DNA from 4 places in the Streptomyces sp. NPDC058335 genome. Region 3 is predicted to be linked to each of the others. Evidence: riboswitches for the same ligand, from Rfam matches in the RefSeq annotation. Region 3 holds a riboswitch; each other region holds the start of a gene.
What was found. A riboswitch is a leader RNA that binds a small molecule or an ion and turns the genes downstream of it on or off. The one in region 3 is predicted to bind cyclic di-AMP.

Region 1: linked by a shared signal. The riboswitch ahead of ACFWJX_RS14205 (transglycosylase SLT domain-containing protein) and the one ahead of ACFWJX_RS12485 (M23 family metallopeptidase) in region 3 are both predicted to bind cyclic di-AMP.
Region 2: linked by a shared signal. The riboswitch ahead of ACFWJX_RS05400 (transglycosylase family protein) and the one ahead of ACFWJX_RS12485 (M23 family metallopeptidase) in region 3 are both predicted to bind cyclic di-AMP.
Region 4: linked by a shared signal. The riboswitch ahead of ACFWJX_RS25380 (M23 family metallopeptidase) and the one ahead of ACFWJX_RS12485 (M23 family metallopeptidase) in region 3 are both predicted to bind cyclic di-AMP.

What each region holds. Positions count from the first base shown of each region.
Region 1 covers NZ_JBHXHX010000006.1:351,403-358,890, reverse strand. The annotation lists gene ACFWJX_RS14230 (glycosyl hydrolase) at 1-382, shown strand, start outside; gene ACFWJX_RS14225 (polysaccharide deacetylase family protein) at 412-1,227, opposite strand; gene ACFWJX_RS14220 (glycosyltransferase) at 1,224-2,549, opposite strand; gene ACFWJX_RS14215 (GNAT family N-acetyltransferase) at 2,644-3,717, opposite strand; gene ACFWJX_RS14210 (HAD family hydrolase) at 3,963-4,787, shown strand; gene ACFWJX_RS14205 (transglycosylase SLT domain-containing protein) at 4,836-5,318, opposite strand; cyclic di-AMP (ydaO/yuaA leader) riboswitch at 5,323-5,503, opposite strand; gene ACFWJX_RS14200 (CocE/NonD family hydrolase) at 5,782-7,488, opposite strand, start outside.
Region 2 covers NZ_JBHXHX010000002.1:512,467-519,954, reverse strand. The annotation lists gene ACFWJX_RS05425 (NAD(P)/FAD-dependent oxidoreductase) at 1-1,002, opposite strand, end outside; gene ACFWJX_RS05420 (exopolyphosphatase) at 1,421-2,365, opposite strand; gene ACFWJX_RS05415 (DUF501 domain-containing protein) at 2,362-2,937, opposite strand; gene ACFWJX_RS05410 (septum formation initiator family protein) at 2,978-3,457, opposite strand; gene eno (phosphopyruvate hydratase) at 3,590-4,876, opposite strand; gene ACFWJX_RS05400 (transglycosylase family protein) at 5,208-5,918, opposite strand; cyclic di-AMP (ydaO/yuaA leader) riboswitch at 5,922-6,104, opposite strand; gene ACFWJX_RS05395 (transglycosylase family protein) at 6,308-7,315, opposite strand.
Region 3 covers NZ_JBHXHX010000005.1:445,441-452,928, reverse strand. The annotation lists gene ACFWJX_RS12490 (aldo/keto reductase) at 1-346, opposite strand, end outside; gene ACFWJX_RS12485 (M23 family metallopeptidase) at 503-1,531, opposite strand; cyclic di-AMP (ydaO/yuaA leader) riboswitch at 1,539-1,698, opposite strand; tRNA gene ACFWJX_RS12480 (tRNA-Met) at 2,006-2,079, opposite strand; gene ACFWJX_RS12475 (dihydrofolate reductase family protein) at 2,158-3,291, opposite strand; gene ACFWJX_RS12470 (MarR family winged helix-turn-helix transcriptional regulator) at 3,411-3,932, shown strand; gene ribA (GTP cyclohydrolase II) at 4,050-4,721, shown strand; gene ACFWJX_RS12460 (NUDIX domain-containing protein) at 4,708-5,388, opposite strand; gene ACFWJX_RS12455 (DUF4406 domain-containing protein) at 5,385-5,747, opposite strand; gene ACFWJX_RS12450 (DeoR/GlpR family DNA-binding transcription regulator) at 5,834-6,622, opposite strand; gene ACFWJX_RS12445 (hypothetical protein) at 6,698-7,488, opposite strand, start outside.
Region 4 covers NZ_JBHXHX010000013.1:118,739-126,226, forward strand. The annotation lists gene ACFWJX_RS25365 (DNA topoisomerase (ATP-hydrolyzing) subunit A) at 1-2,249, opposite strand, end outside; gene ACFWJX_RS25370 (M16 family metallopeptidase) at 2,586-3,938, shown strand; gene ACFWJX_RS25375 (M16 family metallopeptidase) at 3,935-5,323, shown strand; cyclic di-AMP (ydaO/yuaA leader) riboswitch at 5,585-5,752, shown strand; gene ACFWJX_RS25380 (M23 family metallopeptidase) at 5,766-6,521, shown strand; gene ACFWJX_RS25385 (GntR family transcriptional regulator) at 6,710-7,402, shown strand.

The DNA.
Region 1 (7,488 bases), on a different contig from region 3:
CATGTACCCGGGCGACGACTACGTCGACTGGGTGGCCTACAACCAGTACAACTACTACCGGTGCCACAAGGCGGGCTGGCTCTCCTTCGCCGAGACCCAGCAGGCCACGCACGCGTGGATCCGCGAGAACATCTCCGACGACAAACCGCTGATGCTCTCCGAGTTCGGTACCGCCGACGACCCGTCCCGTCCGGGCCGGCAGGCCGAGTGGTACGCGCAGGTGCCGAAGGTCCTGAAGGAGCTGGAGGGCGTCAAGGCCGCGCTCCAGTGGAACTACCGCGACCCCGGCCCGCACTGCGACCTCGCACTGGCCGGCGACGAGGCCTGGGCCAGCCTGCGCAAGGCGGTCTCCGACCCCTACCTGAACCAGCCGTTCGGATAGACGGCCCGGAGACCGCGGGCCGGGCGGCCCTAGCCCGCGAACACGGGCCCGCGCAGCACCGCGCGGGCCCGCCGGTACCACCGCCACCCCACCGTCTTCGGCCCGTCCCGGTACGGGGCGACACGGGCGCCCCCGCCAGCCAGCCAGCTCTCCACATCGGCGACGGTGTGGGAGCGCCGCACGATGAGCCGCGCGATGCGGTACGCCTCGTCCCGTTCCGAACTCAGCGCGTGCCGCACGGCGGTGGCCGTCTCGTACCCGGCGGCGGCCGCCATGCGCCGCACCCGCCCACTGTTGTAGCCGTGCGGATAGGCGAGATGGCGCACGGGATGCCCGAGGGCTTCCTCCAACACGGCGCGCGAGTCCCGCAGTTCGCGGGCGAGGTCGCGAGGCGACAGGGTGTCGAGCTGTGCATGCGTGACGGTGTGGCTGCCGATCTCCATGCCGGACTGCTCCAGCCCGGCGGCCTGGTCCAGGGTCATCATCGGGGCGGGCGGCAGCAGACTGCGCCCGCCGGGACTGATCGCGCCGGTGGTGAGATAGGCGGTGGCGGTCAGATCCCGGGCGGCCACGGCCTCGGCGGTCGGCCCCGGCAGGTCGGCGAACCCGTCGTCGAAGGTCAGCAGCACCGGCCGCGCGGGCAGCGGCGCCCGCCCCGCGAGGTGGTCGGCGAGCGCGCTGACCGTCACGGGCGTACGACCGTTGTCGACGATCGCGTCGAGTTGCGCCGCGAACTCCTTCGGGGTGACGGTGAACTCCGCGATCCAGTCCGGTGGTTCCTCCATCACGGCGTGGTACAGGAACACGGGTATGGCGGTGCCGGCGTGGCCACCCGCCCCCGTCATCGCGCATCCCCGGAAGCGCCGGAAGCGCCGGAAGAACCGGAAGCCCCGGACACCAGCGCGGCCCGCAGCGTGCGCCGGGCGCGCAGATAGCCGACCGGCCCGTACGCCATCCCCTGGCGTTGCAGCCGCGACAGCCTGCGGGGCCATGGATGCCCCCGATCGTCATGCCCACCAGGCGCACCCGCCGCGTCCTCCGCGTCCCGCACCGCCGTCAGCGTGCGGGCGTGCGCGAGTCCGCGGGGCAGCCGGGCGAGGAACGCCGGAAGCAGGGCGGGCCGGTTGACCAGGATCGCGGTGAGGTAGGCGGTGAGGCCGGCGCCGTAGCCGTACGCCTGGGTCTCCAGGTCCTGCCAGGTCTCGCGGTGGTGGTGCCAGACCAGGGCCTGCGGGGTGTAGTGCAGGCGGTGGCCCTGGGCGAGCACGCGGACGAAGCCGTAGAGGTCGTCGCCGCCGCGCGCGAGCGTCCCCGCCCCCGTCGCCGGGTCGAAGCCACCGACCGCGCGCAGCACGCCGGACCGGAACGCCATGTTCGCGCCGGACCCGAACCGGCCCGCCGTGAACGGGAACAGCGGCTCGTCGGCGGGCGGTTCGGCAGGGTCGTACGTCCGTGGTGTGAAGCCCTTCGCGAAGCCGCCGTGGCTCTCCAGCAGGACCTGGGCGGGGGTGCGCAGCCGGGCCGGCAGGATCAGGCCGGTCGCGCAGCCGAGTCCGGGGTCGGCGGCGAAGGGCGCGGTGAGTTCGGTCAGCCAGCGCGGGTCGGCGACCACGTCGTCGTCGGTGAAGGCGACCACGTCGCCGCGCGCGGACGCGAGACCCGTGTTGTGGGCGACGGCGAGGCCGGGGACGGGTTCGGTCACGTACCGCACGCGTTCGGCGTACTTGCGCTCGACGAGTACGCGGGTCGCGTCCGTCACCGGGGCGTTGTCGACGACGACGATCTCGAAGTCGGGGTGGTCCTGGGCGAGCATCGAGTCGAGCGCGTGGGCGAGCCGGTCGGCGCGCTCGCGGGTGGCGATGACGACGCTGGTGAAGGGCACGGTGACCCCTGTGAGGGCCGGTTCCGGTCCGGCACCCACGTGTCGCTGGGCCAGTGCGGTGAGGACCGCCATCGGGTCGGCACCCTCGGGTACCCGCCCGAGCAGCGTGGCGACCGGCCGGCCGCCTCTCCTGACCAGGAGGAACACCTCGCCGTGCGTGACGGGCGGGCTGCCCGGTCCGGGTCTCAGCGCACCGCCGTCGTCCAGTTCGAGTTCGGCGACCTGCACCGGCTCGATCGCGAGGAACCTCTGAATCTCCTGCCGTACACGTGTCGCCTGGGACACGGATCCTCCCCCTCCCACTCCGATGGAACCCGTCAGCGCCCGTCAGCCCTTGTCAGTCCCCGTCAGCAGCCTGTCGCGCATCTGTCGGGACCCGTCAGGACCGTCGCAGCCGCCCTACCTCCTTCAGCGCCCGTGCGGCCGTCGCCGCGAGCCGCGGCCGGTTGCGCACGAAGTGGTGCGCGCGGCGCGAGGGCTCGCGGCTGAGCCAGTAGAGCGCGGCGCCCGCCCCCGGACGCGTCCACGCTCCTTCGTAGACGGGCAGCTCGCCCGTCCTCAGGGAGTCCTTGTACTCGGCGGCCCCCCGCCCGAGGTCGAGCAGCCCGATGCCCTCGGCGGCGGCCGCCTCGGCCATCCGCAGATGCAGCACCAGACCGGGCGAGTACTTCGCGAACTCGGGGTCGTAGGCCGGGAACCAGCAGGCCAGCACGGTCGTCGAGCGCAGCCCGAAGTGCGCGGCGATCGGCTGCCCGCCGGCGTAGAGGACGGACAGCGTGCCGGAGCAGTCCGGGCCGCGCGTCTCCGCGGCCAGCAGGTTCACGAGCCGGGTGATCCAGTCCTGCGCGAACCGGTCCCGGCGGCCGGTCCTGCGGTACTGCGCGGACTTCCACGCCATCAGCGTGCGCAGCGCGGCCGGGTCGCGTTCGTCGAACACGAACCGCAGGTCACCGACCTGACGGCCGAGCCGGCGCTCCTTGGCGAGTGTCGTCTTCAGGAACTTCGGCGACTGCGCGCGCAGGACGGACTCGTACGTTTCGTAACCCTTTTCCACGTCGATGACGTAGGAGGTGTACTCGGCCGCCGCGTGCCGGACGAGCAGTTCCTGCTCCGCCTCCAGATTGTCGAAGGCGAAGCTCGACAGCGAGCAGGCCCGCAGGAGTTCGTCCGCGTTCAGGCCGAGACCCGGGCCGAGGACGGCTCCCTGGGCGTCCGAGACGCCGTACGCGAGGGCGTGGCCCTGGCCGAGCCTGCCCCGCTCATGGGGCAGGAAGCCGACCGGCTCGCGCCCCTCGTACACCACCGCGACGCGCGTGCGAGGCCGCACGTGGCCCACGGCGTCGGTGAACTCCGGTTCCATGAACGGGTTGCGCGCAGCCGTCGACGCGGCGCGCAGCGCGCGCCACCGCTCCCGTTCCCCCTCGCCGAGATCCTCCGGCTTCAGCACACGAATACGTCCGCTGCTCAACCTGACCCCCCGATCAAGTCCCCCCTGGACTGTCTGGACGGTACCGCTCCAGGTACTGCGGGCGGTAGGTAGCGGACCATGTTGTTGCCAACCGGTGCATAGGCCTTTAACTTCGCCGTACCCGGCGTTGCGGCAGAAAGCCGTTTCTCGCGCGAATGACGTCGTTTCCCGCGCGAACGGCGCCGAACTGGAAGTGAGTCGGAGCCCGTTGGGGTCCGTATTCTCTGATCATGGCCGCACCCACCGCATATGCCGCGCGCTGCGCGTACTCCCTCGTCGCCACAGACCTGGACGGAACGCTCCTGCGCGGCGACGACACCTTCTCCGACCGGTCGCTCGACGCGCTCGCGAGGGTCGCCGCCGCCGGCGCCCGCCACCTCGTGGTGACCGGCCGGCCGGCCCCCCGCGTACGGCCGCTGCTGGACATCCTGCGCGGCGGAGGGCTCGCGGTGTGCGGACAGGGCGCGCAGCTCTACGACGTCGGAGCCGACCGCCTGCTGTGGTCGGTCACCCTGGACCGGGAGCTGGCCGAGACCGCGATCGGCAAGATCGAGGCCGAGGTGGGCGAGGTGTACGCGGCCGTCGACCAGGACGGCGTCGACGGGCTCACGCTCATCGAGCCTGGCTACCTGATGCCGCACCCGACCCTGCCGGCCCTGCGGGTCGGAGCACGCGACGACCTGTGGTGCGAGCCGATCAGCAAGGTGCTGCTGCGCCATCCCACCCTGTCCGACGACGAGTTGGCGGCGACGGCCCGTTCGGTGGTCGGCTCGCTCGCCACCGTCACGATGTCCGGGCCGGGCACGGTGGAGCTCCAGCCGTGCGGCGTCACCAAGGCGACCGGACTGGCCCTGGCGGCCGAGCACCTCGGGCTGAGGCCGCAGGACACGATCGCCTTCGGCGACATGCCCAACGACATCCCGATGTTCGACTGGGCGGGGCGCGGTGTGGCGATGGCCAACGCCCATCCGGAACTCAAGGCGGTGGCCGACGAGGTGACGACGTCGAACGAGGACGACGGCGTGGCCGTCGTCCTCGAAAGACTCTTCCCCTAGTCCCCCGGTCCCTGGGGCCTACCGGTCCCTAGTCCCTGGGGGCGACGGTCAGTACGCGCCGAAGACGTTGTCGATCGAGCCGTACCGGTGGGCCGCGTAGTTGCAGGCGGCGGTGATGTTGGCGACCGGGTCGTACGGGTCGTAGGCGGTGCCGGCCACGTGGTACGCGGCGAAGGTGGGGTCGATCACCTGGAGAAGGCCCTTGGACGGGATGCCCGCGGCCGCGTTGGAGTCCCACAGGTTGATGGCGTTCGGGTTGCCCGAGGACTCGCGCATGATGTTGCGGTAGATGCCGTTGTAGGTGCCCGGAATGCCCTTTTCAGCCATGATCGCGAGCGACTCGCGGATCCAGCCGTCGAGGTTGTTGGTGTACCCGGCCGTGGTCGTGGCGGCGGTCGTGGCCGACGCCGTGGTGGCCGCGGAGGCGCTGGTCGAGCCGATGAGCGGGAGTGCCAGCACGGCGGCGCCGGTGGCGGCGACGACGAGGGTGCGGGCGAGACGGGTACGGCGGTGCTGAGCGGCAGCGGGCATGACGAAGGTTCCTCTCCGGCGCCTACGAGGTGAGCTGTCGGGTTCGGGCTGGAAAGTGCCCGGCCGGCCGCCGTACGGGTACGGCGACGCGACTTCACCCCAAGCCGGTCCGGTACGTGCGTGACGTACGGCTCGGCGACTTACCTGGGTCCCCCGCTCCTGCCGTGCGTGAGTGTCGGTCGATGGGTTGCCGGGCGGCGGCAGGATTAGGCGTCTGCCCGACAGGCCGGGAACGTATGCGAGAGCACATGTCCGGAACAAGTGCCGGATTCACAGATCGCCCCTATTGACCATGATCAGATGCGTATGCCTGCTTGATCCTTTGCGTTCGCCAAGCCTCAACTCGCCGACGGGCAAAGCGGAATCACAACTTCCGGTGCAGGTTGCCCGCATGGCCGTGAAGTGAGCCAACTCACCGACGTCCACAACAGGGGTAAAACGGTCATTGAGCCCCAAGTGCCTTTTAAAGGGGCGGGTGTGGGAGCGGCGTCCGGGGAATGCGCTTCCGCCAGGTCCGGTGGAACACCACCTCGCCGCCCTCCGTGCACACGACCTCGTCGGTGGCGACGAAGTCCGTCTCGTCGCCGGTGACCTCCGAACGGGTCCGCACGCTCGTGTCCCAGCCCCGCTCGGGGCGGTGCAGCCGGACCGTCCGGTCGCAGCGGACCCGGGCCGACAAGGGATCGCGCTCGGTGATCGTGTACGTCGTCAGCGCGTCCTCGGTGTACTCCAGGCCGTCGGGGTACGCGCGCGTGCCGGCGTCCGGCGGGACGACCTCCAGCCGCCACTCGCCCCCGGCCTCGTCCCGCACCAGAAGCCGCTCGGGGCGCGGCCCGTCGAGAGTGGCGAGGACGCTCACCCCGAGGGGCGGTGCCTGTTCGGGCTCCTCGAAGGCGACGCCGGCGTCCGCCTCCCGGACCCGCGCCGGCAGTTCCAGCGCGCTGCCCGCCGGGTCCACGGTGAACCCCGCCGCCGACTCGGGCTCGGGCCAGACCCACGGCCAGTAGGCGGAGGAGACGGCGAGACGGATGCGATGGCCGGGCGGGAAGGCGTGGCCGACGGGGGCCAGGTCGAGGACGACGTCCCCGGCAGCGCTTCCTTGCCCCGCGCTTCCGTGCCCCGCGCCTCCAGGCTGCTTGCCTCCAGGCTCCGAGCTTCCGCATTCCGTGCGCCGAAGCTGTCGTACTCCGCGGGTCACGAGGGTCGAGGAGCCGTCCGGGGCCACATCGCAGACCCGGGCGACCACCTGGGCGTGCGGCGCCTCGCACGTCAGCCGCAGCCGTACCCGGGGCCCGCCCAGCACCCAGGTCTCCTCGCTCACCGGGAAGTCGAAACAGACCGAGCGCGCGTCCTCCTCGCGCTGGTCCGGCGGGAGACCGGCGTCGTCGCCGCGGGGGAGCAGACGGCCGGCGTCCACACCCGTGTGCAAGGGGGAGCGCACCAGGACCGGGGCACCCTGGAGGGCGTACGTCACGACGCGCACCCGGGGTGAGGGCCAGGCGGGCTCGCCGACCCAACGGCCGGGCAGGACGCCGTACGTCGTGGCCCGGAGGTGGGAGCCGCGGACGTACGCGCGCAGGAGCGGGTCGGAGAGGACGCCCGTGTCCTTGCCCTTCAGCCAGTGGTCCCACCAGCGCAGGGTCTCCTGGAGGAAGCCGATCGCGGGGCCGGGGTGCGGGGCGTGGTCGGGGTACGCGTGCGGCCAGGGGCCGATCACGCCGCGCACCCGGTCCTGCGGGAGGCGATCGACCAGCCCGAGAACCGTGTCGGGGTACGGGTCGTGCCAGCCGCCCACCGCCAGGACGGGCACGCCGGTCGTGAGGTCCTCGCGGACATCGGTGGGGGTGAACGGGTCGACGGACTCCAGGCGCCGGAGCCACATGTCCCGCCAGGCGTCACCGACGTGCTCGGGGTCGGGCGGCAGGCAGGCGGAGGTGAGCCGGGCCTGCGCCGCCTCGGCGTGCGGAGGGTCGGCGGGGAGGGCGGAACCACTCGGGTGGCGCACACCGTTGTCGGGGTGGCCGTCCGGGCAGCAGACGGCGACGACCGCCTTCAGCGGCGTGGGCGCGGGGGGTGCGAGGGCTGTGCGGGCCGCGACCCGGAGGGCGAAGGCGCCGCCGCGGCCGATGCCGAACATGCCCACCGTGCCGTCGCACCACGGCTGGGCCGC
Region 2 (7,488 bases), on a different contig from region 3:
GAGCGCGTGCTGCGCGTTCGGCGGGCACCAGGCGTTCTCGACGCCGGCCTTGCGGGCGGCGACGTCGGGCACCTGGGCGTTGTCGCCGGCGGCCCAGATGTAGTCGGTGCCCTGCACCTGGAGCGTGGCGGCCGTGTCGACGTGACCACGGGGGCCCAGCGGGAGGCCGTAGCGGGCGAGGACCGGGTTCGGCTTGACGCCGGCCGTCCAGACGATCGTGCTGGAGTCGACCTCCAGGCCGTTCTTCAGCACCACGTGGCCGTCGACGCAGGAGTCCATCGAGGTGGAGAGGTAGATCTCCACACCGCGGCTCTCCAGGTGCTCCTTGCCGTAGGCGCCCAGCTTCGGGCCGACCTCGGGAAGGATCTTGTCGGCGGCGTCGACCAGGATGAAGCGCATGTCCTCGCGGGACACGTTCTTGTAGTACTTCGCGGCGTCGCGGGCCATGTCCTCGACCTCGCCGATGGTCTCCGCACCGGCGAAACCGCCGCCGATGAAGACGAAGGTGAGCGCCTTGCGGCGGATCTCCTCGTCGGTGGTGGAGTCGGCCTTGTCGAGCTGCTCGAGGACGTGGTTGCGCAGGCCGATGGCCTCCTCGATGCCCTTCATGCCGATGCCCTGCTCGGCGAGGCCGGGGATCGGGAAGGTGCGGGAGACCGCGCCGAGCGCGACGACGAGGTAGTCGAAGGGCAGCTCGTACGCCTCGCCGACCAGCGGGGCGATCGTGGCGACCTTGCGGTCCTGATCGATGGTGGTGACCCGGCCGGTGAGGACCTCCGCCTTGGGCAGCACGCGTCGCAGCGGGACGACGACGTGGCGCGGGGAGATGTTGCCGGCGGCGGTTTCGGGGAGGAAGGGCTGGTAGGTCATGTACGACCGGGGGTCGACGACCGTGACGGTCGCCTCGCCGTAGCGCATCTTCTTCTGGATACGCCGAGCTGCGTACAGGCCTACGTACCCACCGCCTACTACGAGGATCCTGGGACGCTCCGTGGTGCTCATGCCATCGAGTATCCACCCGCCCGAGGGGGGTCGCTCGTGCGCCCCTTCACAAGCTTCCTCGGGGTATGTGCTATCCTCCGCCGCTCACGTGATCCACGTCATGGTGCGCCATGGGAACCCGTATGCATCCGGTGCCGTTGTCAATGCCGCGTGAGCTGCCTCTCCGGGGCTCGGGGTGCCGAGTGAGGCCCTCGAAACACGCCTCGCGCAACACTCGGGAAACGTCCGCGCCTTCCACTTTTGAACATGTTCACCCGCCTTCCGGGGCCCCGGAAGGGCCAGTCGGCCGCTCTTCGTCCCCCGGCAGGGCCGTTTTCCTTGTGAAGAACTTCACGAAGTTTTCCGAGAGGGTGTCACCAAGGGGCGATTCCGGGCCGGATCGAGCCCCTCGATCATGCTCAAACGGTGTCCGACCTGCTCAGGAGAGAGCCGACCAGGCGATGCCGTCCAGGATGTCGTGCTCGCTCACCACGACCTCCTCCGCGCCGATCCGGTCCATGATCGACAGCAGGACCAGCGCGCCCGCGCCGATCACGTCGACCCGGCCCGGATGCATCGACGGGACCGCCGCGCGCTCTGCGTGGGTGGAGCGCAGCAGCCACTCGGTGATCTCGCGGACCCGTTCCCGGGAGACCCGGGAGTGGTGGATGGCCCGCGAGTCGTACGCGGGCAGCTTCTGCGCGATCGCCGAGACCGTCGTGACCGAACCGGCGAGGCCGACCAGGGTGTGCGCCTCGCTCAGCGGGACCGTGCGCTCCGCGAGGTCCAGGGCCGCCTCGATGTCGGCGCGCATCGCCGCGATCTGCTGCTCCGTCGGCGGGTCGGTGACCGCCCCGTCGACGACCAGGTGCCGCTCGGTCATCCGCACGCAGCCGACGTCCACGGAACGTGCCGCGCGCACCTGGTCGTTCCCTACGACGAACTCGGTCGAGCCGCCGCCGATGTCCACGACGAGGTAGGGCTTCGTCAGGTCGTCACGGCCCGTCAGTTCCTTGGTGGCGCCGGTGAAGGAGAACTCCGCCTCCTGGTCACCGGAGATCACCTCGGGCTCGACGCCCAGGATGTCGAGCACCCCACGCACGAACTCGTCCCGGTTCTCCGCGTCGCGCGAGGCGGAGGTGGCCACGAAGCGGAGCCGCTCGGCGCCGTGCTCCTTGATGACGGCCGCGTACTCCCGGCACGCGGCGAAGGTCCGCTCCAGCGCCTCGGGCGCGAGCCGCCCGGTCCGGTCGACCCCCTGCCCGAGCCGCACGATCGTCATACGGCGGTCCAGCTCGACCAGTTCACCCGTCTCGGGGTGGGCGTCGGCGACGAGCAGACGGATGGAGTTCGTACCGCAGTCGACGGCGGCGACGCGAGTCATCGGGCGTCTCCCTCGGCCGGCTCGGAGGCGAAGTGGCCCGACCCGTCCTCCGGTGTCCCCACCTGCGTCACACACGCCCCCTTGGACCACCACTGCGGCAACATGCCCAGCGCCTCGTCCCCGAGCGGGTTCACCCCGGGCCCCGCGGCCAGGGAGTGGGCGACGAGCACGTGGAGACACTTCACCCGGTCCGGCATCCCTCCCGCACTGGGGAAGTTCTTCAGCTCCTCGATCTCGTCCCGCCGCCGCACATAGTCCTCGTGCGCCGCACGGTACGCCGCCGCCAGTTCCGGATCGGTCTGGAGCCGTTCCGTCATCTCCTTCATCACGCCGTTCGCCTCGAGCGTGCCGATCGCCGAGTTGGCCTTCGGGCACGTCAGGTAGTACAGCGTCGGGAAGGGGGTGCCGTCGGGGAGGCGGGGGGCCGTCTCCACCACGTCCGGCTGGCCGCACGGGCAGCGGTGCGCGATCGCGCGCAGGCCGCGTGGCGGGCGTCCGAGCTGCTGCTTGAAGGCCTCGACGTCGGCGTCGGTGGGCTCGGTGCGGGGAGTGGTCGGCGGGGGGGTTTCCATGCCTGTACGAAAGTCTCTCTGTCAGTTCATCGGTCGCAGTTCATCGTCCGGCGGCGGCGTCGGACTTGTCGACGCCGTCCCAGACGTTCGAGTACCAGGGGCGGTCGGCGGCCCCCTGGTCGGCGCGGGACTGCTCCGCGGCGTCGGGGTCGACGACGACGAAACCCGTCTCCCCCGGCATCACGTAGTGGAGCCGCAGCCGGATCTGCTGTTCGGCGTAGGCGTCGTCCTGCCAGCGTGCCTTGAGGTCGCGGAGTTGTTCCACCCGCTCGCGGGCCTCCCGCTTCTCGCGCTGGAGATCGGCGATCTCCGCGCGCTGGGAGACGTACTGCCGCATGGGGTAGGCCAGGGCCACGATCAGCGTGCACAGGACGAGCGCGAGGAGGGCCGCCCGGCCGGTGAGGCGGGAGCGGCGGGCCTGGCGCTTGGTCTGGGACCGGTAGACCCGGGCCGCGGTCTGCTCGCCGAGCAGTTTGATCCTGGTCGCGGTGGAGAAACGGTCCCGGTCCTTCACGGCCATGTGTCCCCGCCTCCCGTCTCACACGTGCGTACGTCCCCGGACACGGTACGGGACCGGTACGGGGACGTACGTACGACTGGCGCAGGCTTGACCCTTAACGGCTCAGCCGGGCCGGTTTCAGGCCTGCCCTGCTCAGCCCTTGAAGCGGGGGAAGGCGCTGCGGCCGGCGTACACCGCGGCGTCGTCGAGGATCTCCTCGATGCGCAGCAGCTGGTTGTACTTGGCGACGCGGTCCGAGCGGGCCGGGGCGCCCGTCTTGATCTGGCCGCAGTTCACCGCGACGGCGAGGTCGGCGATGGTGACGTCCTCGGTCTCGCCGGAGCGGTGGGACATCATGCACTTGAAGCCGTTGCGCTGGGCCATCTCGACGGCGTCCAGGGTCTCGGTCAGCGAGCCGATCTGGTTGACCTTGACGAGCAGGGCGTTCGCGGAGCCCTCCTCGATGCCGCGGGCCAGGCGCTCCGGGTTGGTGACGAAGAGGTCGTCGCCGACGATCTGGACCTTGTCGCCCAGCTTGTCGGTGATGACCTTCCAGCCGGCCCAGTCGTCCTCGTACAGCGGGTCCTCGATGGAGACCAGCGGGTACGCGGAGACCAGCTCCTCGTAGTACTCGGTCATCTCGGCGGCCGAGCGGGACTTGCCCTCGAACTCGTACTTGCCGTCCTTGTAGAACTCGGACGCGGCGACGTCGAGCGCGAGCGCGATCTGCTCGCCGGGGACGTAACCGGCCTGCTTGATGGCCTCGATGATGAGGTCGAGCGCGGCGCGGTTGGACTCCAGGTTCGGGGCGAAGCCGCCCTCGTCACCCAGGCCGGTGGACAGGCCCTTGGTCTTCAGCACCTTCTTGAGGGTGTGGTAGACCTCGGCGCCCCAGCGCAGGGCCTCGGAGAAGGACTCCGCGCCGATCGGGGCGATCATGAACTCCTGGATGTCCACGTTGGAGTCGGCGTGCGAGCCGCCGTTCAAAATGTTCATCATCGGAACGGGCAGCAGGTGCGCGTTCGGGCCGCCCAGGTAGCGGAAGAGGGGGAGGTCGCTGGCCTCGGAGGCGGCGTGCGCGACGGCCAGGGAGACGCCGAGGATGGCGTTGGCGCCGAGGGAGCCCTTGTTGTCGGTGGCGTCCAGGTCGAACATCGCCTGGTCGATCAGGCGCTGCTCGGTGGCGTCGTAGCCGACCAGCTCGGGGCCGATCTGCTCGATGACGGCCAGGACGGCCTTCTCGACACCCTTGCCGTGGTAGCGGTTCGGGTCACCGTCGCGGAGCTCGATGGCCTCGAAGGCGCCGGTGGAGGCGCCGGAGGGAACGGCGGCACGACCCGTGCTGCCGTCGTCGAGGCCGACCTCGACCTCGACCGTGGGGTTGCCTCGGGAGTCCAGGATTTCCCGGGCTACGACGACGTCGATGGACGGCACGAGCATCTCCTTCTTGGGATGTGACGCTGGTTGTGCGGGGCACGTGGGGGCGTTGATGAGCCCTTGGCGAGCCTTGCGACTAGAGCCTAACCGTCTCGGGCGGTCGGTCGGCCGACCGACCGTCCCGTGGACAGGGAGACGGTACCCATTGTTTCCGGCCGGAACAAAGGGGGGTGGCCAACAGAAGGTGGCGAACGGGAAAAGAAAACCCCGCCCCGGTGCGTACGGGGGAACACGCACCGGGGCGGGGGACCGTGGGGACGGGGGCTCCCTCACGAGGCCTTCAGCGTGGCGGCCTCGGCTGTGAGGGGGCTGTGGTCCGGCTGGGAGCCGGATGTCACTTCAGGTGCAGCTGCTGACCCGGGTAGATGAGGTCGGCGTCCTGGACGATGTCCTTGTTCAGCTCGAACAGCTTGGCCCAGCCGCCCTTGACGTCGTGCGCCTCGGCGATGGAGCTGAGCGTGTCGCCCTTGACGACCTTGTACTCGCCGTCACCCTTCTTGACCTTCTTGCCGGTCGGGGTGGTGACCGTCTTCGGGGCCTTGGCGGCCGGGCGCTCGGCGGAGCGGGAGGCGCTCTGCTCCTCGGTGGAGCGCGTGGTGGTCTCCGAGGAGCCGCCGGAGGAGGAGCTGCCGGTGGACGACGAGCCCGTGGAGGCCGAGCCGCCGTTGTACGCGGCGCCGGACAGGCCCACGCCGCAGGACGGCCAGGCACCCTTGCCCTGGCCCGCGAGGACCTTCTCGGCGATCTGGATCTGCTGGGACTTCGAGGCCTTGTCGGCGGTGGAGGCGAACTGCGTGCCGCCGTACGCGGCCCAGGTGGAGGCCGAGAACTGCAGGCCGCCGTAGTAGCCGTTGCCGGTGTTGATGGACCAGTTGCCGCCGGACTCGCACTGGGCGACGGCGTCCCACTCGGAGGCGGTGGCGGCGGAGGCGTTGCCGGCCGCCATCAGCGGGGCGGCTATGGCGACGCCGGTGACACCGGCGAGCGCGGCGACACGGGTGGCCTTGGACGGGCGGCGGTGCTTGCCCTTGCCGGAAAACAGCATGGTGGATCCCCTCACCGACGCCTGCGAGGTGAGCTGTCGGGTTCGGGCCGTGTGAGTTGCCCGGCCACTCGCCCTCGGGAGCGCCGCTCCCTGGGACGTGTGGCTTCACCCCAAGCCGTTCCGGTCAACCGACCGGTCCGGCACTTACCTTGGGTCCCCCGCTCCTGCCTACGGCGCTTGCGCGACGACTGTTCCCGGGCTGCCACTGGCAGGATTCGGCGTTGCGACAGCCGGGGCTCGGGTTGCCGAGCGGTCCTGACGGTAGACACGCGCTCGGCGGAATTTCAAAGACGATCACGCCTTCTGAGACTCATCCCACACTTTCACCAAACCAGACATTCAGTGCGAAGCGTGACGTGAACTCCCGCTGCTTTTCCCGTTTTTCGGCCCTATTCGACCGCTGTGTCGAGCGTCTGACCGGCGGTGATGTTGTTCGGGTCGGCGCCGATGGCGGCCTTGTTCTCGGCGTAGAGGGCACGCCATCCGCCGTCGAGGGCAAGGGAGTCGGCGATGGAGGCCAGGGAGTCGCCCTCGCGCACGACGTAGGTGCTCGCGGCGTGACGGCCGGACGAGGCGGTGGTGGTGCCGTCCGGCGCGGGCGCGGCCTCCTCGGCGGTGGTGCCGCGGTGCCGGCCGGAGGTGAGGGAGCCCGTGTCGACGAGGCTCCAAGAACCCACATCCTGGACCGACTTGTCCGAGTCGTCCACTTCTGGGTTGGCCGTGGGTGAGCTGTCGCCCGACCCCGAGGCGCTCGCGTCCGCATCTGCGGGCGTATCGGACTTCGAGGAGCTGTCCGGCGTACCGGAGTAAGGGGACGAAGGTGACGGGGACGTCGAGTCCGTGCCGTCCAGGGACGATTCGGCCGACGGGTCGGCGGAACCCCCCGTGGAACCCGAGGATTGCGAGGAGTCGGTGGAGCCCGACGAACCGGACGAACCCTTGGACAGGTCGGACAAGCCGGACGACACGGAGGAGTCGGACGAGTCGTCCGCCACTCCGGTGTCCACGCTGCCCGCGCCGTTGTCCTTGGTGAGCCCGGACGTCAGCCCGCAGGTGCCCCAGGCGCCGATGCCCTGGTCCGCGAGGACCTTCTGGGCGACGGATATCTGCTGGTTGCGGCTGGCCAGGTCGGGGCGCTCGGCGAAGTCGAGGCCGCCGTACGCCTCCCAGTCCTCCTGGCTCAGCGCCAGGCCGCCGTACTCGCCGTTGCCCGTGTCGGCGCTCCAGGAGCCGCCGGACTCGCACTCCGCCACCGTGTCCCACACCGTGCCGTCGGCTGCGCTCGCGCCGGTGGCGCCGAGCAGCGGGATGGCGATCGCGGTGCCGGTCACGCCGGCCGCGACGAGGAGGGCCGGAGCCTGGCGGGGGCGCCGGTGACGACCGTTCCCGGAGAGCATGCGGGGGCCTTTCTCGAGACAGCAGTGCCTGCGCGGCGAGTGAAGCGGGGCGCCGCGCTGACAGGTGAACGTATCGGCAGACGATCACTTGTCACAAGTTAATGCCGCGCAGATCACGTGAAGATCACAGAGTTGAGGAACGGTCACCTTTGCTTCGCCACTTGGTCACATAA
Region 3 (7,488 bases):
TGCCCAGGCGCCGCAGCGAGGCGTCGGCGGCGGCCTTGATGTTGGCCGCGCTCAGCCCCTGGTGGTCGGGGTGCTGGCTCACCTTGGTCGCGATCACGACGTCGTCGCGGTTGCCGCGGGCCTTGACCCAGTTGCCGATGACGGTCTCGGACTCGCCGCCGCTGTTGCCCTCGATCCACGAGGAGTAGGAGTCGGCGGTGTCGACGAAGTTGCCGCCGCCGGCCGCGTAGGCGTCGAGGACGGCGAAGGAGGCCGTCTCGTCCGCGGTCCAGCCGAAGACGTTGCCGCCGAGGGCGAGCGGGAAGACCTCCGGGCCGGAGGAGCCGAGCTTGCGCAGAGAAGTCATGAGTTATGACAACACCCTGGCCGAAGGCACGCATTCCGCGCCTCCGGCCAGGGTTCACGAACATCCGGGAAACATCCGGGCGCAGACCTCACCGACCCCCGTGACACTTCCCGGAAGACCTCAGGGTGACCGGGCAAGGGCCCCCTGGAAGGAATCTCAGGGGTTGAGCCCCTTGTCCCGCAGCCAGGCGGCCGGGTCGATGCCGGAGCTGCTGCCGCCCGGGTGGACCTCCATGTGGAGGTGGGCCCCGGTGACGTTGCCCGTGGCGCCGACGCGGCCGATGACGTCGCCGGTGGCGACCTTCTGGCCGATGCTGACGCTGATCGAGGACTGGTGGGCGTACCAGATCTCGGTGCCGTCATCGAGGGTGAGCACGGTCTTGTACCCGTACGACCCGTCATAGCCGGCGGAGGTGATGGTGCCGCTGTGCACGGCCTTGATGAGCGTGCCGGTGGGGGCGGCGAAGTCGAGGCCGGTGTGGTACCCGGAGGACCAGTAGGGGCCGGCCTGCCCGAAGGTCGAGGTGATCGTGTACGAGGAGGTCGGCAGCGTGTACTGCTTGGCCAGCTCGGCGAGGCGCTCGGCCTCCGCCTTCTTGGCGGCTTCCTCGGCGGCCTTCTTCTTGGCGGCCTCGGCCTTGGCCGCGGCCGCCTTCTCGGCCTTGGCGGCGGCGTCGGCGGCGGCCTTGGCCGCGGCGGCCTCGGCGGCTTCCTGGGCCTTGGTCTCGACCTGGGTCTGCTGCGACTCGACCTGCGCCATGATCCGGCTGCGCAGCGCCTCACCGGCGTCGGCACCGCTGTCGGCGCTCTCGTCGGCGACGGTCTCGGCGCCGAAGGTGCTGAGCGCGGGGGCCGCCGTCTCCTCGGGGGTGTCGTCGTCCGAGATGAGGGAACCCACCGAGGGCAGGTCGGGAAGGGAGATGGAGACCGGCGACTTGCCGGTGTTGGCGCTGGCCATGCCCGCGCCGCCGACGGCGGCTATGACACCGACGCCGAGAACGGTGGAGCTGCGGGCGAGTCCGCCGCGCTGCTTGGCGACGCGGTGCTTTCCGCGCACCGGGCGAACGGAGTCCGCGGTGGGGTTCCATTCCTCCCAGGGGCCCTCGTCGGTGCGGTACGTGCCGTAGCCGAAGGTCTGCTGGGCGGGCACGGTGGGGGCTTCTGGGACAGGCCGGTTGGACGCCACGCGGGCGTGCTCCTTTCCTTCCGTCGCCTACCGGGTTAGCTGACGGGTTCGGAGCGGGAAGGTCTCCTACGCGCGTATACCGGCCGTGACTGTACGGCGGCTTCCGCGTGATTCACCCCAAGTTGGTGGTTCCCCGGTTCCCTTGCGGGATTCGGCGCGTGCGCACGGAGCCGACTCTTGTGACGGCTGGGACGACCGCGCTGCGTTATCGAACGTTAATAGACCCGGGGGCGGGATTCCAAGCCGTTCTGCTTGATCAACAACATTTCTGGCCTGGACTTTCGACCCACGACCGGTGAAAAACGGGCGAGTTGACCGCCGGACGGACACCCCTCAGGGGCCACAAGGGTTTTGATGGTGACTCAGATGTTATGCACAGGGCTCCGACGCGATCACGGAAGGTGACGTCAGTGCCGCCCCGAACGCACCGAGGGCCGGAATCCCATGATCAGGATTCCGGCCCTCGGCCTTGAGTAGCGGGGACAGGATTTGAACCTGCGACCTCTGGGTTATGAGCCCAGCGAGCTACCGAGCTGCTCCACCCCGCGTCGGTGTGACACCAGTCTACGCCATGCGGGGGACGCTCAGAACCACGGTCGGACCCGGGGGGCCGCGCAGGGGGTCCGTCAGAGCAGATGACCGTTCGGCGCCTTCGCCTGCACCTCGTACTCCGGAAGTACGACGACGTCCGCGCCCGCGGCGGCGAGCAGGCCGCTCCCGTCGGCGTCGGTGACGAAGGTGTCCGGCTCCCGCCAGGCCGTCACGACCCGGCGCACGCCCGCGTCGAGGATGAGGCGGGCGCACGGGGCCGGACGGGAGGAGCGCCGGGCGCAGGGTTCCAGGCTGCTGTAGACGGTCGCGCCGGCCAGCCGGGGGTCGGCGGCGTCGATCTTGGCGAGGGCCGCTTCCTCGGCGTGGACGACGGGATCGCCAGCCTCCCGGGAGTGTCCGCGCGCCAGCTCCGTGCCGTCGGCCGCCACCACGACGGCGCCGACGCTGAACGCGGTCCGCGAGGGCGGGCAGGCGGCGGCCAGCTCGCAGGCGAGGGCCAGCCAGTGCCGGTCGGCGGCGGCGGGGAGCGGGCCGGCGCCGGGCGCGGTGGGCTCGTACGACATGAGGACCACGTCCTCGATGCGCCGGGTCCCGACCAGCCGCAGGCGTCCACCCTGATAGCCCCCGGGGCCGAAGAGCCGGGGCGCGTCCGGGTCGCCCACGAACAGCGGGGCCGTGACGAGCTGGAGTTCGTCGGCGAGGCCGGCCTGGAGGAGCTGGGTGTGGACCGTGCCGCCACCCTCGACCATGAGGCGCCGTACGCCCCGTACGTCGTGGAGGTGTTCCAGGAGCCGGCGCCAGTCGAGGCCGGGACCCAGCGGGACCACGTCGGCCGCGCGGCCGAGACCGAGGGCACGGGCGCGGTCCGCGCCGGTGCCCGTCGTGTAGAGGACCTTGTCACCGCCGGTGTGCCAGAACTGCGCCCCCGGGTCCAGCTCCCCGGTACCACTGACCGTCACCTTGAGGGGGTACTCCGGCTTCCCTGCGGCCACCCGGGCCGCGCGGCGGACGGGTGAGTTGACCAGCAGGCGCGGGTTGTCGGCGCGGATCGTGCCGGCCCCGACCAGGATGGCGTCGACGGAGGCCCGCACCTCGTCGACCCGGTCGAAGTCGGCCGGGCCGGACAGCAGCAGCCGGTCGGGGCCGGTGTCGTCGAGGTAGCCGTCGAGGGAGACGGCGGCGGACAGCAGGACGTACGGGTACGGCATCGGCGCGGGTCTCTCCGGGATCGGGGTCGGAACGGACGGATGCCCGGGTTCGGCGGGACGGCGGGGCCCGGTCGGACAACGGGCTTGGTTCAAGTTTGAAACAAACCTACACTGGAGGCATGACGACCCGCTGGCTCACCCCCGAGGAGCAGCGCGCCTGGCGCGCGTACATCGCCGGATACCTCCTCCTGGAGGACGCGATCGACCGGCAGCTCCAGCAGGAGGCCGGCATGCCTCACGCCTATTACTCCATCCTCGCCAACCTCTCCGATGCGCCGGAACGGCGGCTGCGCATGACCGACCTGGCGGAGCGGCTGAAGGCGACCCGCAGCAGGCTGACGTACGCGGTGACGCGGCTGGAGAAGGACGGGCTGGTGCGGCGCGAGGACTGCGCGTGGGACAAGCGCGGGAGCGTCGCGGTCCTGACGGACGAGGGCATGGCGGTCCTGGAGAACGCGGCGCCCGGTCATGTGGACACCGTACGCAGCCTGCTGTTCGACCGGCTCACGCCCGAGCAGGTGGGGCAGCTGGAGCAGATCTTCACGCAGGTCGCCCAGGGTCTCCAGGGGGACGGCGGCGAGGCCGCGCCCGAGGATCTGCCGTGGCGCCGGCGTTCGTCGCCCTGCTCCGGGGCGTCGTAGCCACGCCACCGTGAGCCGCGGCACAAGTCCGTTGCTTCAAATTTAAAGCATGGGGTAGGGTCGCGACCGTAGATCTGCTTCAAATCTGAAGCAGAACACCGGACCCGGAGAACCCGCATGCTCGACACCCCCGCCGCCACCCAGCGTGCCCGCGTCCGGGTACCGCTGCGCTTCCACGACGGCTACTCGGTCGACGCCGAACTCGTCACCTTCCACGGACTCGCCGACGGCCAGGAGCACGTCGCCGTCGTCCTCGGCGAACCCGGCCCCGTGCCCCTCGTCCGGCTGCACTCCGAGTGCCTGACCGGTGACGTCTTCGGCTCCGCCCGCTGCGACTGCGGCCCGCAGCTGCGCGAGGCGGTCGAGCGCATCGCCGAGCACGGTGGGGTCCTGCTCTACCTGCGCCAGGAGGGCCGCGGCATCGGCCTCTACAACAAGCTCGACGCGTACGCCCTCCAGGACCAGGGCCTCGACACCTACCAGGCGAACGCCGCCCTCGGGCTGCCGGAGGACGCCCGGGACTACACCGCCGCCGCTCAGATGCTGCGCGCCCTGGACATCACGGAACTCGACCTCCTGTCCAACAACCCCGACAAGGCGGAGCAGCTCCGCGGGCTGGGCATCGGCGTCCAGGAGCGCGTGCCCACCGGCGTCTTCACCACCCCGCACAACGTGCGCTACCTGCGCGCCAAGGTCCTGACGACCCGGCACACGCTGCCGCTGGCCGACCTGACGGATCGGACGGAACTGACAGACGTCACCGATCTCACCGAACTCAGCGTGAGCTGAGGCCGAACGGCCCGTCCAGCGCCGCCCACTGGAGCAGCATGATGGTCTTCGCGTCGGCGATCCCGCCCGTGCGGATCAGGGCGAGCGCCTCGGTGAAGGGCAGCTCCACCACCGTGATGTCCTCCCCCTCCGCCGCGACGCCGGCCGTCTCCACGCCGGGTGCCGAGCCGTCGTAGGGGGCGGCGAAGAAGCTCAGGCGTTCGGTGACCGAGCCGGGGCTCATGAAGGCGTCGAAGACGTGCTCGACCTCGTGGACGGTCCGCCCGGTCTCCTCCACGGCCTCGCGGCGGATCGCCTCCCGCGGGTCGTCGCCGTCCAGCAGTCCGGCCGCGGTCTCCAGCAGCATGCCGTCGGGGTGGCCGTTGACGTAGGCCGGCAGCCGGAACTGACGGGTCAGCAGTACCGTACGCCGGTCGGGGTCGTAGAGCAGGATGGTGGCACCGTCGCCGCGGTCGTAGGTCTCGCGTCGCTCCCGGCTCCAGTGGCCGTCGCCGTGCCGGTAGTCGAAGGTGGTGCGGCGCAGCACGGACCAGTCGCAGGCGAGCACCTCGACGTCGACGACGCGCACGCGCGCGTTGCCCGTCAGGTCGCGGCCCTGGCGGTCGAGTCCGGTACGGCCACGGGGGTCGGGGACGTCGATGCCGGGACGGCCGGCCGGGGCGGTCATCGGGTGCCGCCGGCGGCCGGTACGCCGGCGAGGTCCGTGTAGACGTCCTTGCCGCGCGCGTGGGCCCGGTCCACCATCCGGTCCGCGCCCTGCGAGGGGCCGCCGATCCGCAGGACGGCGTCGCAGCGGTCGAGGAGGCGCTCGGCGAGGGGGTGGAAGAGTTCCTCGAAGAGCGGGTCGCCGGGGCCGGTGCTGCCCGCCGTCTCCAGCAGGGGCAGCGCCAGGGCCTCGCCGGTGACCGGCAGGTGCCCGGCGCGGTACAGGGCGAGGGCGGTCTCGTTCATGGCCCGTACGTTCGCGGCGAGCTTCGCGGGGTCGTCGCCGGTGCCCGAGCGGTACGGGCCGGCGACGAGGATCATCAGGGGCGGGTGGGACACGGGGTTCACTCCTCGGCTCGGTGGTGGACTGACGGACCAGCGCTGTACGCGCGTCCCAGAGGTCGTTCTCAGACCAGCAGCGTCTCGACGCCGGCCTCCCCCAGGGCGCGGAGGGTCTCCGGGCCCGCGGGGTGGGTGCCGGGGTCGGCCGCGGCGGTGTCGGTGACGAAGGTCTGCACGGCGTCGAGCGGGGCGACCCGGTTGAAGGCGCGCACGCCCAGCTTCGTCGCGTCGGCCACGGCGACCGTGCGGTCCGCCTGGGCGAGCCCCGCCCGCTTCACGGCCGCGTCGTCGAGGGAGAACTCCGACCAGCCGTGCCCGGCGTGCACCCCGCCGATGGACATCACGAACAGGTCGAAGGCGAGGGACTCCAGGGTGCGCAGCGCGAGCGGCCCCACCAGGGACCGCTCGCCGGGCCGCGAGCGTCCGCCGACGACCAGCAGCTCGACGCCGGGCCGGTCGGCCAGCCGTGCCGCCGCCTGGAGGCTGAGCACCGCGACGGTCAAGGGGCCGCGCCCGGCGAGGTGTTCGGCCACGTGCGCGGTGGTGGTCCCGGCGTCCAGCAGCACCCGAGTTCCCGGCTCCACGAGGCCGGCGACGGCAGCGCCCAGCCGGTCCTTGGTCGCGCCCTGCCACGCCTCGCGCGCGTCGAAGCCGGCGCCCTCCTCACGGGCCCGCGCCGGTACGGCCCCGCCGTGCACCCGGCGTACCAGGCCCTGCTTCTCCAGCGCGTCGAGGTCCCGGCGCACGGTCATCTCGGACACCCCGAGCCGTTGCGCGAGTTCGGCGACGGAGACCTGCCCCACGGCTCCCTGGACGAGCCGCAGGGTCAGATCGAGACGGTTGGCGATACCCATGAGGACAGTTCTATCACTCAGATGTGAGAACTCACATCCACTTGTTCACATCGGGTCGCTCCACGGCCGTGCGGCTCAGGCGTCCAGCAGGGTCCCCGGCAGGTCGAACCGCTCGGTCGCGCCGGAGCCGAGGTCGACGCGGGTCACCGAGTCCTCGCCGTAGACGAGCCAGCCCGTCGCCGTACGGGTGAGGTGCTGGGCCCCGGCGAGGCCCTCGACGCGGGCACGGCGCAGTTCCTCGCCCGTCCCGGCGTCGACCTCCACGAGGTCGGTGTCGCCGCCCGTCGCCGCGGCGACCACGATCGACGTGCCGGTCGCGGCGACGGCGTCGGCCCGGCCGCCGTCCACCGAGACGGCCGTACCGGCGGCGTTCCCGGTCACGGAGACCCGCACCTTGCCGGACGCGCCGGAGGCGCCCTCGGCCGGGGAGCCGACGACGACCGGACGACCGGCCGGGCAGGCGAGGCCCGTGACGTCGAGTCCGGCCGGTCCGGCCACGGTGGTGACCTCGCCGTCGGTCAGCCGTACGACGGTGACGCGGGTGCCGGAACCGGAACCGCTGCCGCTGCCGAGGCAGACGGTGTCCGAGGCCGGGTCGGAGGCGGCGAGGCCGATCGTGCCCGGGACCTTCACCTCGCGCCGGGTGGACCAGTCGGCGGGGTTCCGCACCAGCACGGTGGACTCCGGGGACCCGCTCGCCGACTTGGCGTCGGGCAGTCCCGCGACCTCGGCGACCAGCGTCCTTCCCGGCAGGACGCGACGCAGCCGTTCGTCGCCCCGCAGGCCGTCCAGCGTGTGGTCCGCACGGTTGACGAGGTAGCGCCGGTCCGGCTTGCCGCCCTTGCGGGGGACCGTCACCAGCCAGC
Region 4 (7,488 bases), on a different contig from region 3:
GGGTACTGGTCGAACGGGGTCAGCTTGGCGGTCGTCTGGACGGAGTCGTCCAGCGTGCCGCGCGAGCCCGCGACCGTGAACACCACCGCCTCCGCAGCCGGGTCCACGGCCGTGAAGGAGATCACCTTCGCGCCCTCGGTGAGCTTGATGCCCGTCATACCGCCGGCCGGACGGCCCTGCGGGCGGACGTGCGCCGCCTGAAAGCGCAGCAACTGGGCGTCGTCCGTGATGAAGACCAGGTCCTCGTCGCCCGTGCGTAGCTCGACCGCGCCGACGATCCGGTCGCCCTCCTTGAGGGAGATGACCTCCAGCTCGTCCTTGTTGGTTGGATAGTCGGGCACCACCCGCTTGACGACACCCTGTTCGGTGCCGAGCGCGATGCCCGGCGAGGACTCGTCGAGCGTGGTCAGGCAGACCACCGTCTCGTCACCCTCCACGGGGACGAACTCCGTCAGCGGGGCGCCGCCGGAGAGGTTGGGTGCCGACGCGGTGTCCGGCAGCTGCGGCAGGTCGACGACGTTGATCCGCAGCAGTCGGCCCGTCGAGGTGACCGCGCCGATCTCCCCGCGCGCGGTGGCCGGCACCGCCGACACGATCACGTCGTGCTTGGTCCGCCGGGCGTCCGCGTCCTCCGCGAAGGGCTCGGCGTTCGCCGTACGGGCCACCAGACCCGTGGAGGAGAGCAGCACCCGGCACGGGTCGTCGGCGACCTGGAGAGGCACCGTGGAGGCCGGTGTGCCCGCCGACTCCAGCAGGACCGTACGACGCTCGGTGCCGAACTTCTTGGCGACCGCGGCCAGTTCGGCCGAGACCAGCTTGCGCAGCTCCGCGTCCGACTCCAGGATCCGGGTCAGCTCGGCGATCTCCTCGTTGAGCTTCTCCTGCTCCGCCTCCAGCTCGATGCGGTCGAACCTGGTCAGCCGGCGCAGCGGCGTGTCGAGGATGTACTGGGTCTGGATCTCCGACAGGGAGAAGCGCTCGATCAGGCGCTCCTTGGCCTGCGCGCTGTTGTCGCTGGAGCGGATCAGGCGGATGACCTCGTCGATGTCGACGAGCGCCGTGAGCAGGCCCTCCACCAGGTGCAGGCGGTCGCGGCGCTTGGTCCGGCGGAACTCGCTGCGCCGCCGGATGACCTCGAAGCGGTGGTCGAGGTAGACCTCGAGCAGCTCCTTCAGGCCCAGCGTGAGCGGCTGGCCGTCCACCAGCGCCACGTTGTTGATGCCGAAGGACTCCTCCATGGGCGTCAGCTTGTACAGCTGCTCCAGGACGGCCTCCGGTACGAAGCCGTTCTTGATCTCGATGACCAGGCGCAGCCCGTGCGCGCGGTCGGTGAGGTCCTTGACGTCGGCGATGCCCTGGATCCGCTTCGAGCCGACCAGGTCCTTGATCTTGGCGATGACCTTCTCGGGGCCCACGGCGAAGGGCAGTTCGGTGACGACCAGGCCCTTGCGGCGGGCCGTCACGGTCTCCACCGACACCGTGGCGCGGATCTTGAAGGTCCCGCGGCCCGTCTCGTAGGCGTCCCTGATACCGGAGAGGCCGACGATCCGGCCGCCGGTGGGCAGGTCGGGTCCCGGGACGTGCTTCATCAGCGTGTCCAGATCCGCGTTCGGGAAGCGGATCAGGTGGCGGGCGGCCGAGATGACCTCGCCCAGGTTGTGCGGCGGCATGTTCGTGGCCATGCCGACCGCGATGCCCGAGGAACCGTTGACCAGGAGGTTCGGGAAGGCGGCGGGCAGGGCCACCGGCTCCCGCTCCTGGCCGTCGTAGTTCGGGGTGAAGTCGACCGTGTCCTCGTCGATGGACTCGGTCATCAGGCTCGTCGCCGCGGCCTGCCGGCACTCCGTGTACCGCATGGCGGCCGGCGGGTCGTCGTTGCCCAGCGAGCCGAAGTTGCCGTGGCCGTCGACCAGGGGCACGCGCATGGAGAACGGCTGGGCCATGCGGACCAGGGCGTCGTAGATCGACGCGTCGCCGTGCGGGTGCAGCTTGCCCATGACTTCGCCGACGACGCGCGCGCACTTCACGTATCCGCGGTCGGGGCGCAGGCCCATCTCGTTCATCTGGTAGACGATGCGGCGGTGGACGGGCTTGAGGCCGTCGCGGGCGTCCGGCAGGGCGCGGGAGTAGATGACCGAGTACGCGTACTCGAGGAAGGAGCCCTGCATCTCGTCGACGACGTCGATGTCGAGGATCCGCTCCTCGTACGAGTCGTCGGGCGGCGGGGTCTTCGTGCTGCGGCGGGCCATCGCTGCCGGCTCCTCCTGTTTCCTGGTCGCTCGCCTGCGGGGCGCTCACGTCGGTGTCGACGCGCGCCCTTCGGCTCACTCTTGCTGAGGCGTGTGACGGGATGTACGCGGACCATTGTGGACCGTGGCACTGACAGCGCGTCCCAGGGTCCGGGCGTCGGCGACCGGACCGGCCGGAGAGGCACCTCGTCCACGGCTGCCCGCAGGCTACGCGATCTCGCTCTCGGCGTACGCCGCCCGGGAACTTCGCCGCCGCTCCGCACGCTTGCATACAGTGGCAGGACCGGCAGGAAAACCGCGGTTTCGACGACCGCGTCCGCGATCGGAAGGACGTACATGCCCATGGGTCACACGGCCACAGCCCAGGCAGGCTCCGGGGGCCTGACAGCGAGCGAGCACCGCCTGGCCAACGGCCTGCGCGTGGTGCTCTCCGAGGACCACCTGACCCCCGTCGCGGCGGTGTGTCTCTGGTACGACGTCGGCTCGCGCCATGAAGTCAAGGGCCGTACCGGCCTTGCTCACCTTTTCGAGCACCTGATGTTCCAGGGCTCCGCCCAGGTCAAGGGCAACGGTCACTTCGAGCTGGTCCAGGGCGCGGGAGGCTCGCTCAACGGCACGACGAGCTTCGAGCGCACCAACTACTTCGAGACCATGCCCACCCACCAGCTGGAGCTCGCCCTCTGGCTGGAGGCCGACCGCATGGGCTCCCTGCTCGCCGCGCTGGACGACGAATCGATGGAGAACCAGCGCGACGTCGTCAAGAACGAACGCCGCCAGCGCTACGACAACGTCCCCTACGGCACGGCGTTCGAGAAGCTGACCGCCCTCGCCTACCCGGAGGGCCACCCGTACCACCACACGCCGATCGGTTCGATGGCCGACCTGGACGCGGCGACGCTGGAGGACGCCCGCGCGTTCTTCCGCACGTACTACGCGCCCAACAACGCCGTCCTGTCGGTCGTCGGCGACATCGACCCGGAGCAGACGCTCGCCTGGATCGAGAAGTACTTCGGCTCCATCCCCGCCCACGACGGCAAGCCCCAGCCCCGTGACGGCTCGCTGCCCGACATCATCGGCGAACAGCTGCGCGAGGTCGTCGAGGAGGAGGTCCCGGCCCGCGCGCTGATGGCCGCCTACCGGCTGCCGCAGGACGGCACGCGTGCGTGCGACGCGGCCGACCTGGCGCTCACCGTGCTCGGCGGCGGCGAGTCCTCCCGCCTGTACAACCGCCTGGTCCGCCGCGACCGTACGGCCGTGGCGGCCGGCTTCGGCCTGCTGCGCCTGGCCGGCGCGCCCTCCCTGGGCTGGCTCGACGTCAAGACGTCCGGCGACGTCGAGGTGCCCGTCATCGAGACGGCCATCGACGAGGAGCTGGCCCGGTTCGCCGAGGAAGGCCCCACGGACGAGGAGATGGAGCGCGCCCAGGCCCAGTTGGAGCGCGAGTGGCTGGACCGCCTGGGCACGGTCGCCGGCCGCGCCGACGAACTGTGCCGGTACGCGGTGCTGTTCGGTGACCCGCAGCTCGCCCTGACCGCCGTCCAGCGAGTGCTGGAGATCACCGCGGAAGAGGTCCGGGAGGCGGCCAGGGCCCGCCTGCGCCCCGACAACCGCGCCGTACTGGTCTACGAGCCCACCGAGCCCGCCGAGAACACCGCCGACGAGGACGAGAACGAGGAGGCGGCCCAGTGACCGAGCTCGCCGCGATGGACTTCCACCCCCAGCCCCGGGCGGGCGAGGCCAGGCCCTGGGCGTTCCCGGCCCCCGCGCGCGGGACGCTCGACAACGGCCTGACCGTCCTGCACTGCCACCGCCCCGGCCAGCAGGTCGTCGCCGTCGAGGTCATCCTCGACGCGCCCCTGGACGCCGAGCCGGCCGGCCTCGACGGCATCGCCACGATCATGGCGCGGGCCTTCTCCGAGGGCACCGACAAGCACTCCGCCGAGGACTTCGCCGCCGAGCTGGAGCGCTGTGGCGGGACCCTCGACGCGCACGCGGACCACCCCGGCGTCCGCCTGAGCCTGGAGGTTCCGGTCTCCCGCCTGGCCAAGGGCCTCGGCCTCGTCGCCGATGCGCTGCGGGCGCCCGCGTTCGCCGACAGCGAGATCGAGCGACTCGTCCGCAACCGTCTGGACGAGATCCCGCACGAGCTGGCCAACCCGTCCCGGCGTGCCGCCAAGGAACTCTCCAGGGAGCTGTTCCCGGCGACCGCGCGCATGTCGCGCCCGCGCCAGGGCACCGCGGACACCGTGGAGAAGATCGACTCCGCCGCCGTACGCGCCTTCTACGAGAAGCACGTCCGCCCCGCCACGGCCACCGCCGTGGTCGTCGGCGACCTCACCGGTGTCGATCTCGACGCACTCCTCGGCGACACCCTGGGCGCCTGGACGGGCTCCGCGGGCCAGCCGCGTCCGGTGCCGCCGGTGACCGCCGACGACACCGGACGGGTCGTCATCGTGGACCGCCCCGGCGCCGTCCAGACGCAGCTGCTGATCGGCCGCATCGGCGCCGACCGGCACGCGCGCGTGTGGCCCGCGCAGGTGCTCGGCACGTACTGCCTCGGCGGCACCCTCACCTCCCGGCTGGACCGCGTCCTGCGCGAGGAGAAGGGCTACACCTACGGCGTGCGCGCCTTCGGGCAGGTCCTCAGGTCCGCGCCGGACGGCTCGGGCGCCGCGATGCTGGCCATCAGCGGCTCCATCGACACGCCGAACACCGGTCCCGCGCTGGAGGACCTGTGGAAGGTGCTGCGCACCCTCGCCGAGGGCGGCCTGACCGACGCCGAACGTGACGTCGCCGTGCAGAACCTCGTCGGGGTGGCGCCCCTGAAGTACGAGACGGCCGCCGCCGTGGCGGGCACGCTGGCCGACCAGGTCGAGCAGCACCTGCCCGACGACTACCAGGCGACGCTGTACCAGCAGCTCGCCGCGACCGGCACCGTGGAGGCCACCGCGGCGGTAGTGAGCGCCTTCCCGGTGGACCGCCTGGTGACGGTCCTCGTCGGCGACGCGGCCGCGATCAAGGCGCCGGTCGAGGCCCTCGGTATCGGTGAGGTGAAGGTCGTCTCCGCGGAGTAGAGCGCCGGAGGAGATCGCGGAACAGGAACGCTGAGCGGACCGCGGACCGCGGACCGCGGAGCAGGACGCGGCGCCGCGCGCGAAGGGGCCCTGGTGGACGGATGTGCCACCAGGGCCCCTTGATGTCCGAATTGGGAGAAAGGTTGCCTGTCTGCCCTGTGGCATGCGCTACAAAAGCCGTGTTCTGTTTGGGGATTGACGGCCGCCGCGTCTAGTTTCAACCGGGCTGTTCGTCAGGCAGTGCGCCGCAACCGCGGCACCGGACAGTCATCGCCGAGTCCCCGCATGGCGCGAGCCAGGGGAGCCGGGGACCCAACTAGGCAGTCCCTGGGGTGAATCGGACGCCCGCGCGTTTCGCGAGGGGGTCCGTAGGAGACCTTCCTGCTCCGAACCCGTCAGCTAACCCGGTAGGCGAGAGGGAAGGAAAGGACCGCTCAACTACATGGCGTCCACTTGCGCCACCGGGAAGCACCGTCGTCCCAGCCGGATGAAGCGCACCACCGCCCGTGCGGCGGGCATCGCGGCGCTCACCACCACCGGTGTCATCGGCGCCGTCGCCTCCAGCTCCGCCCTCGCCGCGGAGAACCCCGCCGAGCAGACCGGCCTCATCCCGGTCGTCAGCATCGGCGACACGGTCGCCGAGCAGATCGACGACCAGGCCGCCGCGCAGAAGCAGGCCGCCGCGCAGGAGGCCGAGCGCAAGGAGGCCGCCGCCCAGGCCGCGGCGAAGGCCAAGGCGGAGCGCGAGGCCAGGGTCCGTGCCGCCCGCGCGGCCGAGCGGGAGCGCCTGAACACCTTCGTGTCGCCGATCAGCGGCTCCTACGTCTCCACCGGCTACCGGTCCGGCGGCTCCCTGTGGTCCTCCGGCAGCCACACCGGCATCGACTTCCACGCCTCCAGCGGCACCCCCGTGCGCGCGGTGGGCCTCGGCACCGTCGTCGAGGCCGGCTGGGGCGGCGCCTACGGCAACCAGGTCGTGATCCGGATGAACGACGGCACGTACACCCAGTACGGCCATCTGTCGTCCATCGGCGTCTCGGTGGGCCAGAAGGTCGCTCCCGGCCAGCAGATCGCCCTGTCCGGCGCGACCGGCAACGTCACCGGCGCGCATCTGCACTTCGAGGCCCGCACCAGCGCGGAGTACGGCTCGGACATCGATCCGGCCGCCTACCTCCGCACGCACGGCGTGAACATCTGACGACGTACCGCGACAGATCGTATGGCCCTGGCCCTCGTGGCCGGGGCTTTCGTCGTTTCAGGGACCGTGCTGTCCAAAAAATATCCATGGATTCCGGCCCGCCATCGGAAATTCCCGCTGATTGCAATAGAGTCACGGAACACACGTCAATCGTCGACGTTTCACGGGGATTAAGGCGGAGGTCGGTCATGCGTATTCCGGCGCACTCGGTGTGCACGGCCATCCGGGACGACATCGTCGCGGGTGTCTACGAGCGTGGCAGCCGCCTCACCGAGGAACTCCTCGCGCGCCGCTACGGCGTTTCGCGTGTCCCCGTCCGGGAGGCCCTGCGCACACTCGAGGCGGAGGGCTTCGTCGTCACGCGGCGGCACGCGGGCGCGTGCGTCGCCGAACCGACCGAGCAAGAGGCCGCCGACCTGCTGGAGATGCGCATGCTGCTGGAGCCGCTCGGCGCAGCCCGGGCCGCCCAGCGGCGCACCGAGGCGCATCTCAAGGTGCTCCGCGGCCTCGTCCGGCTGGGCCAGGAGCGCGCCAGGCGGGGCAACAGCGAGGATCTGCGCTCCCTGGGGGGCTGGTTCCACGAGACCCTCGCACAGGCCTCCGGCAGCCACGCCCTGACCTCGACGCTCACCCAGCTGCGGCACAAGATCTCCTGGATGTACGCGGTGGAGGCGCCGGCCAGTCCGGTGGAGTCCTGGGCGGAGCACGGCGCGATCGTGGACGCGGTGGCGCGCGGTGACGCGGAGCGCGCGCGGGCGGTCACGGCGCTGCACACCGAGCGCGCGACCTCCGCGCACCGGCTGCGCTTTTCCGGCGGCGACCGCCAGGACCGTGTGAGGACTTCGCAACACGTCGTAAACATGTCCGGCCTCCGGCATTAACAGGAGGGCCGTATACAAAGAAGGGAATTCGGCGGAGAGATATTTCCGCTGCTCTTTTTCCGGCGCGCCCCGCATTTTGGTGGCGC